DNA from 3 places in the Synechococcus sp. A15-44 genome. Region 1 is predicted to be linked to each of the others. Evidence: predicted binding sites of a transcription regulator. Region 1 holds the regulator's gene; each other region holds the start of a gene.
What was found. The regulator NtcA, encoded in region 1, controls nitrogen genes in cyanobacteria. The targets are predictions, from matches to a motif close to GTANCNNNNGNTAC.
Positions count from the first base shown of each region.

Region 2: a site for NtcA is predicted at 1,809-1,822, ahead of SynA1544_RS11575 (DUF4278 domain-containing protein). Genes of this name have one in related genera too.
Region 3: a site for NtcA is predicted at 1,872-1,885, ahead of SynA1544_RS10935 (DUF4278 domain-containing protein). Genes of this name have one in related genera too.

Region 1 covers NZ_CP047938.1:255,536-259,128, reverse strand. Annotated here, with positions in the region: gene dcd (dCTP deaminase) at 1-266, opposite strand, end outside; gene SynA1544_RS01325 (cob(I)yrinic acid a,c-diamide adenosyltransferase) at 266-865, opposite strand; gene rph (ribonuclease PH) at 1,011-1,754, shown strand; gene ntcA (global nitrogen regulator NtcA) at 1,813-2,529, shown strand; gene SynA1544_RS01310 (DUF3084 domain-containing protein) at 2,557-3,593, shown strand, end outside.
Region 2 covers NZ_CP047938.1:2,055,531-2,059,123, reverse strand. Annotated here, with positions in the region: gene lpxB (lipid-A-disaccharide synthase) at 1-206, shown strand, start outside; gene msrA (peptide-methionine (S)-S-oxide reductase MsrA) at 203-826, shown strand; gene SynA1544_RS11585 (hypothetical protein) at 1,038-1,190, opposite strand; gene SynA1544_RS11580 (DUF3104 domain-containing protein) at 1,422-1,712, shown strand; gene SynA1544_RS11575 (DUF4278 domain-containing protein) at 1,903-2,070, shown strand; gene SynA1544_RS11570 (hypothetical protein) at 2,196-2,348, shown strand; gene SynA1544_RS11565 (hypothetical protein) at 2,472-2,639, shown strand; gene SynA1544_RS11560 (hypothetical protein) at 2,862-3,044, shown strand; gene SynA1544_RS11555 (hypothetical protein) at 3,094-3,330, opposite strand; gene SynA1544_RS11550 (leucyl aminopeptidase) at 3,327-3,593, opposite strand, start outside.
Region 3 covers NZ_CP047938.1:1,959,981-1,963,573, forward strand. Annotated here, with positions in the region: gene SynA1544_RS10915 (hypothetical protein) at 1-186, opposite strand, end outside; gene SynA1544_RS10920 (hypothetical protein) at 260-940, shown strand; gene SynA1544_RS10925 (hypothetical protein) at 906-1,175, opposite strand; gene SynA1544_RS10930 (hypothetical protein) at 1,263-1,451, opposite strand; gene SynA1544_RS10935 (DUF4278 domain-containing protein) at 1,965-2,066, shown strand; gene SynA1544_RS10940 (hypothetical protein) at 2,346-2,531, shown strand; gene SynA1544_RS10945 (hypothetical protein) at 3,342-3,530, opposite strand.

The DNA of each region.
Region 1 (3,593 bases):
CGCCCGTCTTCATCCTCATGAAGGGGAGTGGGTTCGAGGTTGGCCGGGTTGAACCGCTTGGGGTTCATCACCGTGCCTGGAACATGCCGGAAGATCAGAAATTCCTGGGAGGAAAGGCGTAGGTCGTAGCCGTAGGAGGAGCAACCAAAACTCAGCACTGGCCGCAGCTTCTGCTCCGGCTCCAGGTGACGGACCAAACCGCTCTGGAATGGCTCGATCATTCCCTGCCCGGCCTGTTGAGTGATCCAGCGATCGCACTTGAGCATTAGAAACCTCGGCGCAACTCCGTGACTTGATCTGCCATCTCCACCACACCGGCGGGGATTGTAGGTCCAGTGATGATCACATCCATCGAAGCGGGCCGCTGCTCAAGAGCTGCAATCACGTCCGCCTCATCCAGGTATCCGAAGGCCACGGCAAGGCCGAGTTCATCCAACACCAGCTGGTCGAGATCTCCCTGGATCAGATGCTGACGGCAGATGGACCAAACCTCAGCCACCGCCTCCGCACCACCGGGATGCCCCGGCGAGGAGAGGCAGAGGGGCACTTCCGGCCGCAGCCAGACGAGGCCTCCGCAGAGCTTCACCCGGCCGGCCGATCCCTGCTGCACGCCCCCTTTGAGGAACTGACTGATCAGAACACGACTGCCCAAGCCGGCAGCTCGCATGGCCTGGCTGAGAACACTGGCGAAACTGCCTCGATAAGGCGCCGTATGCACCTGCAGCTGCCCTTCGGGAGCCACCAGATGCAGGGGTGGCGGATCAGAAACGGCAGGCAAGGGCCTCAGGCCCGCCCGTTGCAAGGCCTGCTGATCCCGATCCAGGGAATTTTGGAAGGATTGGGGGTCGGCGAGGCTTGTGGTCATCACGGAAGCATCTGTCCGGGCGACCCCGGCAAGACCTTGAATGTAGCGGCGAGATCACATTCCACAAGGGGATTGACACCACCCATGGTGTTTGGACAGGGCGAGAACCAACCGCCTGCGAGGCTTGACGAACTGCACACCACCGATGAGCCAATCCCCTGAACAACGCACTGATGGCCGTCGCCCGCAGCAGTTGCGACCGTTCTCGGTGACCTGGAATCCCATGAGGTTTGCCTTGAGCTCCCTTGTGGTTCACACCGGCCGAACCGCTGTTCTCTGCAGCGTTTGCTTGGAGGACAAGGTTCCCCGCTGGCGCAAGGGAGAAGGATTGGGATGGCTCAGCGCCGAATACCGGTTGCTGCCCGGATCCACCCCACAGCGGCAATCACGGGAGCTGATGAAACTCTCGGGTCGCACCCAGGAAATTCAGCGGCTGATCGGCCGAAGCCTGCGCGCCGTGATCGACATGGAGCGTCTAGGGGAGCGCACCTTGCTGATCGACTGCGACGTGATCCAAGCGGACGCCGGCACCCGGACGGCCTCGATCACCGGGGCTTGGCTTGCCCTGGACCAAGCCTGCCGATCCCTGGTGGACCAGGGAGTGCTGGAGCAATCGCCCCTGATCGATCAGGTGGCGGCTGTATCCGTGGGCTTGGTTGATGGCCAGGTCTTGCTGGATCTGGACTACAGCGAAGACAGCCGAGCCGAGGTGGACCTGAACGTTGTGCAGTCCGGCGATGGCCGTCTGCTGGAAATCCAGGGAACGGCGGAGGGTGCGCCCTTCAGTCGCAGCCAACTCAATGAGCTGCTGGATTTAGCAGAGCCGGGATTGAGCTCCCTGATGCAGGCGCAACGCCAGGCCTTCAACGAGCACAGCAGCGTTAAGTAATAACCGCTACATGGCGGCCACCGCCGGCTCCGTAACTTCGCCACACCAGGGGGTTGTCATGACCAGTAGCCGAGGTTTCAGCCGATACGCCCCGCAGATGGTGGCTCCAGCTCCCAGCGCAGAGCCCGCCAACCGTTCTCTGCTGGAGATCATCCGGGATCTCGATGGCGCTAGCAGTGATCTGGTGGATCGCAACAAGACCATCTTTTTCCCTGGAGATCCCGCAGAACGGGTGTATCTGATCCGCCGGGGAGCCGTTCGTCTGTCCCGCGTCTACGAATCGGGAGAAGAGATCACCGTGGCCCTGCTCCGCGAGAACAGCCTCTTCGGGGTGCTGTCACTGCTGACAGGCCAACGGTCCGACCGCTTTTATCACGCTGTGGCCTTCACCCGGGTCGAAATGGTGACGGCACCAGCGACCTCCGTCAAGGCCGCCATCGAAGCAAACACCAGCGTTGGCCTGCGCTTGCTTCAGGGTCTCTCCAGCCGGATTCTGCAGACCGAGACGATGATTGAAACCCTCACCCATCGGGACATGTCATCCCGACTGGTGAGCTTCCTGCTGGTGCTTTGCAGGGACTTCGGCGTGGCAGATGAGCTAGGCATCACCATCGACCTGCGCCTGTCCCATCAGGCCATCGCTGAAGCAATTGGCTCAACACGCGTCACAATCACGCGTCTGCTGGGAGACTTGCGTCAATCCGGTCTGGTTCAGATTGACCGCAAGAAAATCACCGTTCTGGATCCGATCGCGCTGGCCAAACGCTTCAGCTAGGCCTGCCATCGCCCGACTTGTGCAGCGATGAGCGGCTGGGCACTGATTCTGGTTCTGTTGGTGCTCGGGGGCGTGCTATCGACCCTGGGCGACCGCTTGGGCAGCCGCGTCGGCAAAGCGCGACTGAGTTTGTTCAGCATGCGCCCACGGCGCACCGCCGTTTTGATCACGGTGTTGACCGGCAGCCTGATCAGCGCACTCTCACTTGGCCTGATGCTTCTGGTGAGCCGGCAGTTGCGGGTGGGCCTGTTTGAACTGGATGCCCTGCAGGAGAAACTCCAAGACAGCCGTCAGCAGCTAAAGGCAGCCGAGCGGGAACGGGACAAGACCCAAACGGAAACCAAACGGATCGCCATTGAGCTCGAGCAATCACAGCAACGGGCCAACACCCTGCGCCTCGAACTGGCTCCTCTTCAGAAGGAGCTGGCCCAACTCGAAGCCGAACGTGAACGCCTCAGCCAGGACATCGCCTCCCGCGATGCGGACATCCAGCGCACGGAAGCCGAACTCAACAGCGTTCGCAGCCGCATCCGAGCCGGTGAGCAGGAACTCAAACAACTGGAACGCAATCTGGTCGCCTTGCGGCGTGGATCGGTGGTGATCAGCAGCGGACAGACCTTGGCAAGAGCAACGGTTCGACTCGATGCTCCGGACCAGGCCAAACAGGCTGTCGACAGGCTGTTGCAGGAGGCCAATCTCAACGCCTACGGAAAAGTGCGACCTGGCGAAGCACCCGAACGGCAGTTGATCCGCGTTCCGCGCAGCGATGTGGAACGCCTGCAAAGCATCATCCGCAAACCGGAGACCTGGGTGATCTCGCTGCGCTCAGCCACCAATGTGCTGCGAGGTGAAACAGCGGTGTACGCCTTCCCCGAGGTGCGTCCGAACCGGCCGGTGACCCAACGCGGAGACGTGCTGGCCACCACCACACTGCAACCGGATGAACGCACTCCAGAGGGCATTCGCACACGATTGAACCTTCTCCTGGCCTCGGCCTATGCCGAAGTGCAGCGGCGGGGATCCCTGACCGAAGGCCTTCAGTTCGATGGATCAGCCCTCTCCCA
Region 2 (3,593 bases), 820 kb from region 1:
TGTTGCTCAAGCAGCGCTTGGTGCCGGAACTGCTGCAGGACGAACTCACGGCTGAAGCCCTGGTGGAGAGGTCGCTCCCCCTGCTGACGGCGACACCGGAGCGGCAGGCCATGCTGGATGGCTACGAGCAACTGCGGGCCACCCTGGGAGCTCCTGGTGTGACCGAGCGGGCGGCCAAGGCCATCTTTGATCAGGTGATCGGATGAAACGAACGCTGCTGCTGCTGGTCACCTGCTTGATGCTGCTCAGCTGGCCCCAGCGCGCCATGGCAGAGCTGCAGACGGCCGTCTTTGCCGGTGGCTGTTTCTGGTGCCTGGAGCACGACCTGGAACATCTGCCGGGGGTGCGTGATGCCGTGAGCGGTTACAGCGGCGGGCAGCTGGAGCGCCCCACCTACCGGCAGGTGAGCAGTGAGACCACTGGGCATCAGGAAGCTGTGCAGGTGCGTTTTGATCCGGATCAGATCAGTTATGCGGAGCTGCTGCGCAGCTACTGGCGCAATGTGGATCCCCTCGATGGCGGCGGACAGTTCTGCGACCGCGGTGATTCCTACCGGCCAGTGATCTTCACGGCTGATGACGCCCAGGCTCAGGCGGCTGAGGCCAGTGCGGCGGCGGCGGCCCGTGAGCTTGGACAACCCCGGTCTGCCTTGAAGGTGGAGCTCCGGCAGGCGGCTCGTTTCTGGCCGGCCGAGGGATACCACCAGAACTACGCGGAGAACAACGCCGTCAAATACAACTTCTATCGGTTCAGCTGCGGTCGTGACCGCAGGCTCGACAGCGTCTGGGGCGACAACGCTCGCTCCGGTAACGCCTGGGGGAAGTGAAGCTGCCGCAGCTTCATTCCTCTGCTGAGCGCCCCCGGATGCGCGCACGGTCGCTAAGCCAGATGATCACCCGCGTGATCGCCCACGCGAGTGCGACGCCCAACAGGATCGAGAGCAGCGACTCCACAGCACAGCACTTGAGGACACCGGCAGTTGCCGGATGCTCTTCAATATGCCGATCTGATCAAGGAATGCGTGGGGACTGTTGCGATCAGTCGCTTGCTTTGGCGTCCTTGTCCTTCTCTTTTGCTGGCTGTGTTGTGGCCTGAGGCTTGGATGCTGCCTTGCAGGCCAAGGAGGCTTCCAGGCGCTGCAGCTGCGCTTCGCGCAGGGCATCGGAAATGCTGAGAGTGCGGTCAGTCATCGATTGGCGTTCTCGACGGCGGCAGGCTCAGGGCCTTGTGCGATCGAAAGGGGGCCTACGGGTCTGAAAACTGCCGAAACCTAGACGCCCACGGGTCAACGTCCAGGGAGCAAAAGTGCTTACGTCAGTGTCTGGCAACACGTCTGCGCTTCAACGCCAGCGCGATTGATGGCTTGCCAAACCCGCATCGCCATGGCTATGAGTACAGGTGTACTGATTTGCGGGTGGCTCATGTCGGTTGATCACGGTGATCTCGCGGTGAAGGCGGAGGCTCCCTTTCTCCACGTCCGCCCAGGGCACTTTGTGATCGTTGCTGGAGACCAGCTCGATCAAGGGGATTGGTGGATGGGGCAGGTGATCTTCTGTGAGGGAAGCGCTCGTCATCCCAGGCTTCCGTCTTTGTTCCAGGTGGCTGATGTGGATACGGGCGTCATCAAATGGATCAATGCCGACGCGGTTTCGGATGTGATCTGGTCGATGGATGGGTGGCCCGCCAGTGCGCCTGCTTCTTCGGGGTGTTGATCGAGCAGGGTTATTGATCGAGTAGGGGTCTTGATCAAGGGGCGGCGTGTGTTCGCGCGAACGGCGCCGGCTTGACGGCTGTCCTATAAGTAGTTTGTAGCAATCGCTACAAAACGTTCACCCCCTCTTGAGGGGGCGCAGATGCTCCAAGCCATGGAACGGGGACTTGGATTTCTTCGAGGAACATCCAATGACTGCACTTCTCTATCGAGGCCACACCTACGCAGCAGCTCCAGCCACTCCCAAGGCCTGCGTTGAACTGACCTACCGCCGCGAGCACTACAACACCTGCCGCCAGGAACTTATTGGCGAGAGCCGCCGCACCCTCACCTACCGGGGCGTCACTTACACCAAGTAGTCCGAAGCACCCGTTCCCTGCCCTTGGAAGGGGGCAGGGGTTTTTTGTTGGGCAGCCGGATGGGGGCAAGCCACGGTCCACGGGAGATCCCGGCATCCTGTGGGCGAGCCAGTCAGCATTCGCCGATGGGATCGGATCTCACCGCCATCGTGATCTCCTCGGTGTTTCTTGGGGTGGGTTTTGTGATTGCCAAGTTCTTCCCCGAAGCCGCGTTGCTGGCGGCGGTGTTCCTGGTTGGGTTGGCGATTCTCAACGTCGCCCTTGTTCTTGTGGCCTGATGCCCAAAAAAAGAGGGGGTGTTCCCTAAGTACCCCGCTCGACGCATTGCCCCTTCACCGAAAGAAGCCCTTGCTGCGATGACAGGGGCCGCACCATGAACATGTTCACTATGAACTTTTTTCATGGCAAACGTTCGCGAGATGGTCAACACCCATCTGCCCGTCGCGCTCAAGCTGATCAACAGCGCCGCCCTGATTGCGATCGCGCTTTCAACCCTTTGCGCTGCTGGCTCTCTGCGTGAGATGTCTGGCAGGTCTGCTGCTCCAGCGGCTGTCACTGAAGCCAACTGAGCCCAATGAAATGGAGCGATACGGGGTATCGCTCCAGGGGATTTGCCGCCCGTTACTTGATCAAATCTGGTCGAATTCCTTAAGAAACCAGCATCCAACCTGTTGAAAAGATTAAGCGCGGCAACCTGATTGATTCAGCAAGTTCTCAGTGAACAGACGGGTTTCCGGCCATCGACGATGCTTCACCCCATGTTTACGATCAGGCGGTGAGAGGAGGTTTGTATGTATCTGCTGACCATTAAGGATGGTCTTGGCACCCGTCATATCGGTCCCTACGCGTCGCCGAAGCACGCATCGGATGACCTCGATCGGGTGTTGGAAACCTGCTCCGAGCGAGCACGGTGGCAGATTCATGCACTTGAAACCCCAGACCGCTCACTCGAATTACAGGCGGTGGCCTCCTGAAGGGCTGTTTCGTACTGATTGGCTGTTTTGATCTGACCCCGCGCCCTGATCAGCTCTGACGTCGCCCCGGAAAGCCTCGGGTCAGTCCGCTGTCGATCATCAGGCCAATGCCGGCATTGATGCAGATCAGGCTGAGGGTTCCGTACCAGAACCAGGGGCCTGCGTCCTTGCCCAGCATCTGAACCACCTTGCGGCTCACCGCCTCGCCGAACAGGCAGAGGCCCACCGGGAGCAGCAGCACCCCCAGCTGGGCCTTGATGTACCAGCGCACCGGGGAGCGGCTCATGACTGGGCCAGCACCCAGTTCACCAGGGTGCGCACGCCGTAGCCGGTGGCACCAGCGGGATTGACCCCTTTGCCCTTGTCACTCCAGACCGGCCCCGCGATGTCGATGTGGGCCCAGGCGGTGTCTTTGGACACGAATTCCTTGAGGAACAGGGCCGCTGTGATCGAACCACCGGGCCGCGGGCCGGTGTTCTTCATGTCGGCCAGCAACGACTTCAATCCATCCCTGTAGGACTGCCGCAGTGGCATGCGCCAGAGCCCTTC
Region 3 (3,593 bases), 920 kb from region 1:
GTCTTCTTCGTAGAGGTCGTCGATGTCGTCGTCGCTGAGCCCGCCGGGTTGAAACTTGGCGTCAAGCCCCAGGCGCGCTTCGGCCCCGCGCCCCTCCACCAGCAACCGCTCTTCTTTGAGGCGGCTCTCCAGGCGTTCGCGCCGGCGCTCTAGTTGTGTAGTCCCACCAGGTTGTTCAGCTGACACAGGGGCCTTCTCCAGGCTGCGGACCCAGATTCAGCACATTGCCAAGTCGATTGCCGGCCTGGAGGACAGGACGGTGCGCTGGCCTACGCATCTTGATCCGCACCTCTCCGGCCTGGCCTACGGCAGCCTCGTTGTTGGCATGCGGGTGCCGCGTCCTGGGGAGGTCGACTCCCAGGGGCAGCTTGTGCTTGAAGGCGTCACCGACGGGCTGTACGCGGCTGTGCGTGATGCAGTACGCAGCCTGCCGATCATTCCCAGGTTGATCCAGGTAGAGGGCGTCAGCGACGAGGTCTATTCGCTCTTCCCTGACCCGGCGGTGCGGGACACCGTGATGCTGGCTGCGCACAAGCTGGCGCCGACCAAAAGCAGCAAGGGCATCACCGATCTGTTTCTGAGCTGCCCCGGAGAAGAAAAGATTGCTCCGTTGCCACTCACCAAGAAAAGCCGGGAGATTCTGAGTCAGACCCTCGTGCAACCATCCAGCAAACGCTCCTGTGGCACAGATTCCTTTGAAGGTGTTGTGCGGGAAATCGACCTGGATGCTCTGCGCTTTGAGATCCGAGGAGCCCGGTATCAGCGTGGTATTCGCTGCATCTACGACGATCGGCACAAGGGTCATGCGGGCGAGATTCTGAACTGCACCGTCCGCGTCAGTGGCAGCTACGAAGCCTCTGCTGATGAGCAGCCAAGGCTCGTGGCAGTAGAAACCATTGAGATTCTCAAACGGCCTGATCAGCAGATGGATCTTCTATAGCCATTGAGTCTGCGCTGGATGCGTCCATCGGCTCCGGGGCTGATATCGCCCGGAGCTGACGCTTGCAATCATCCAACGTGATCACACACACCACTGTTCGATTGCTGTTGATAACGCGATAGGTTTTGCCCGTTGCCATGCACTTGGTGCGGGCATTGATAAAGGCCTTGAATTCCGTTTTGAAGCTGATTTCCCTGGCCCATCCCTGATCGACGAGGCGCTCGATCGTGTACATCCTGATCACTCCCCCGCTCTGTTTCCAGGATGCAGAGCGAGGGAGATTTGACCCGCAAGATTCAGGTTGATCTCGGGATCATGCTGATCAATTGAGCAAAACAGCACCCGTGGCAAGCAGTTCGCGGCGATAGCGCTGCAAACCCAGAGGGTGAACCTGGGCCACCTGGGCGCAACCATTCATCCAGAACTGAACGGTCACCAGGTCGCTTGCACTTGAAAAGCCATGGCGGTGCTGGGGAGCACCTGGGCGGACTGGATCGGATTCAAAGGCCATGCTGATGGCGCAATTCGGTGCAGCAAATCGGAGATATTGCGATCTGGATGTTTCCTGCGTAACGCATTCAGTGATTGCTGGATTCGTGATCAGAGATGGCGAACGCGCTGCTGACGTGCATCAACGGAACAGTGGTGAATCAGCTTGTCTTGATGCAGGAATATCGACCTCAGAGGCCATACAGGATTTGATATGGGTGACGATGAAGAGTGCGCAGCTTGACCCACGGATGGGTCCGGCCCCTCTGACGGAATTGTCCCCAGGGATGATTCCGTTCGTCTTTTAGCCCGAGTCGAGGATGGACCCACGACTGGCGACGTGGTGATCAAGGGCGGCCCCAACAACATCGGCCAACACCAAAATCAGGATGTGTATCCACCTGAACGACACTGGAGTTGACGCTCCCCCTACAAAGGATCTGTAGCAACCGCTACGTACAACGTTCACCTCGCTCCTGCGAGGCGCAGATCACCAGGCCAAGGAACGGGGACCTGGATTTCTGAGGAACCACAAATGACCCTGACCTATCGCGGCCAGAAGTACGACCAGCAAAAAGTGGCTGGCGCCTCCAACAAGCCTGCTCTGACCTACCGCGGCGTTTCCTACGCCAAGTGATCCAGGCTTGATCAAGCCATCACCACAAGCCCCTGCCGCCGGCAGGGGCTTTTTACTGAGCACTGATTTCATCAACAGAACGTGCAGCCAGACGTTCCAGCACCATCCAGGTCGCAGATGCGTTGCTTCTGCCGCCTGATCAACGACTGCAAAGTATTCATCGCAAACAATCAGTGATCAATCACATCCGTTGAGACTGACAGCCGCACAGTTAAGTCAATCAAAGCGCGAAGACATCATCCCGGTCCATAGAGTCTTACCACCAAACGACTCATGATCATGACAAAAGTTTCAATAGGCCGTCAAAAAACACTGAAAACTCAGCTTGAACATGTTGCCCACGAAGCGGAGCTGATGGCGGGCAAACGCCGCCGAGAAAACACAACTGATCGCAGCGGTTCTCAATTCAGACCGATCGATGAATACGATTCGATCAGGCCCCTCTGGCGCAAGCGGTCCGACTGAACAGCACTTCCTTGCCATCAGCGATAGCGCTTCTTCTCAAGCCGCCTGCGCAGCGATCGTTCCGTCTGCCAAGCCGACCAACGCCGCCATTCAATTTCAGCAGCGGTCAAGCAGAGATCATCCAGTGACTCGGGAAGATCCACAGGAGAGCTGAACCTAATTGGGCAGCAAGGACCAGCAATCATGACCTGCTTAAGGATGCCAATTGCTATATCACTGAATCAATCAATATCCATCCGTCATCGCTGCAACCAAATCAAGACCCGCGGCATTTCTACCTAAGCCTGTCCGTCAACATCCAGACAGACAGCACCGTTGTTGCAGCAAATCGGGCGGATCGGGTTCTGTAAATGAACACGCGGCTGATTGGTCTGCGCTCATCTGATGCAGGGGCGCAAAGTTCACTCGCAAGGTCCGCGGACTGGGCCAACCACCTCAGCTTTGCTGCTCAGCGACAGACAGCAAAGCCATTTCGCTGGAGATATCGGCGCCCCCGATACCGCTCGATTGCAATGACATTCGCCGCGGCTACAGCGTTCTGCTCGGCCAAGGCCACAGCAGCCTGATCGCTGACTCTCTTATTCAGCGGTGCAAAGGCAACGCCGTTCCAATACAACCTTGTCATCACAGCTCCTTCAATGCCCAAGCCCCCGTTCCCTGGCTTGGATCGAGCTGCGCCCCGGAAAGCGGGGTGAACGCTTCACAACAGTTGCTGCAATCCGGTGATAACTCAACCAGCGATTGCGATGCAAGCTCGACCGGAGCATTCACTCACATTGCACCAGCGGCGGATGTCCAACGGCTCAAGGCTCAACCAAGACCATCAGTCAAGCCATCCCGTGTGATGACACACGCCACTTCGCGGAAACTGCTGATCACGCGATAGGTGTCCCCCGTCGCCATGCACTGGGAGCGGGCGTTGATCAAGGCCTTGAATTCCGTTTTGAAACGAAATTCCCGGGTCCATCCGTGATCGACGAGGCGTTCAACCGTGAACATCTCGAGCACTCCATCACTCTGTGGAGAGACTGCAGCGCGCGCGAAATTTGACCCGCAAACTGC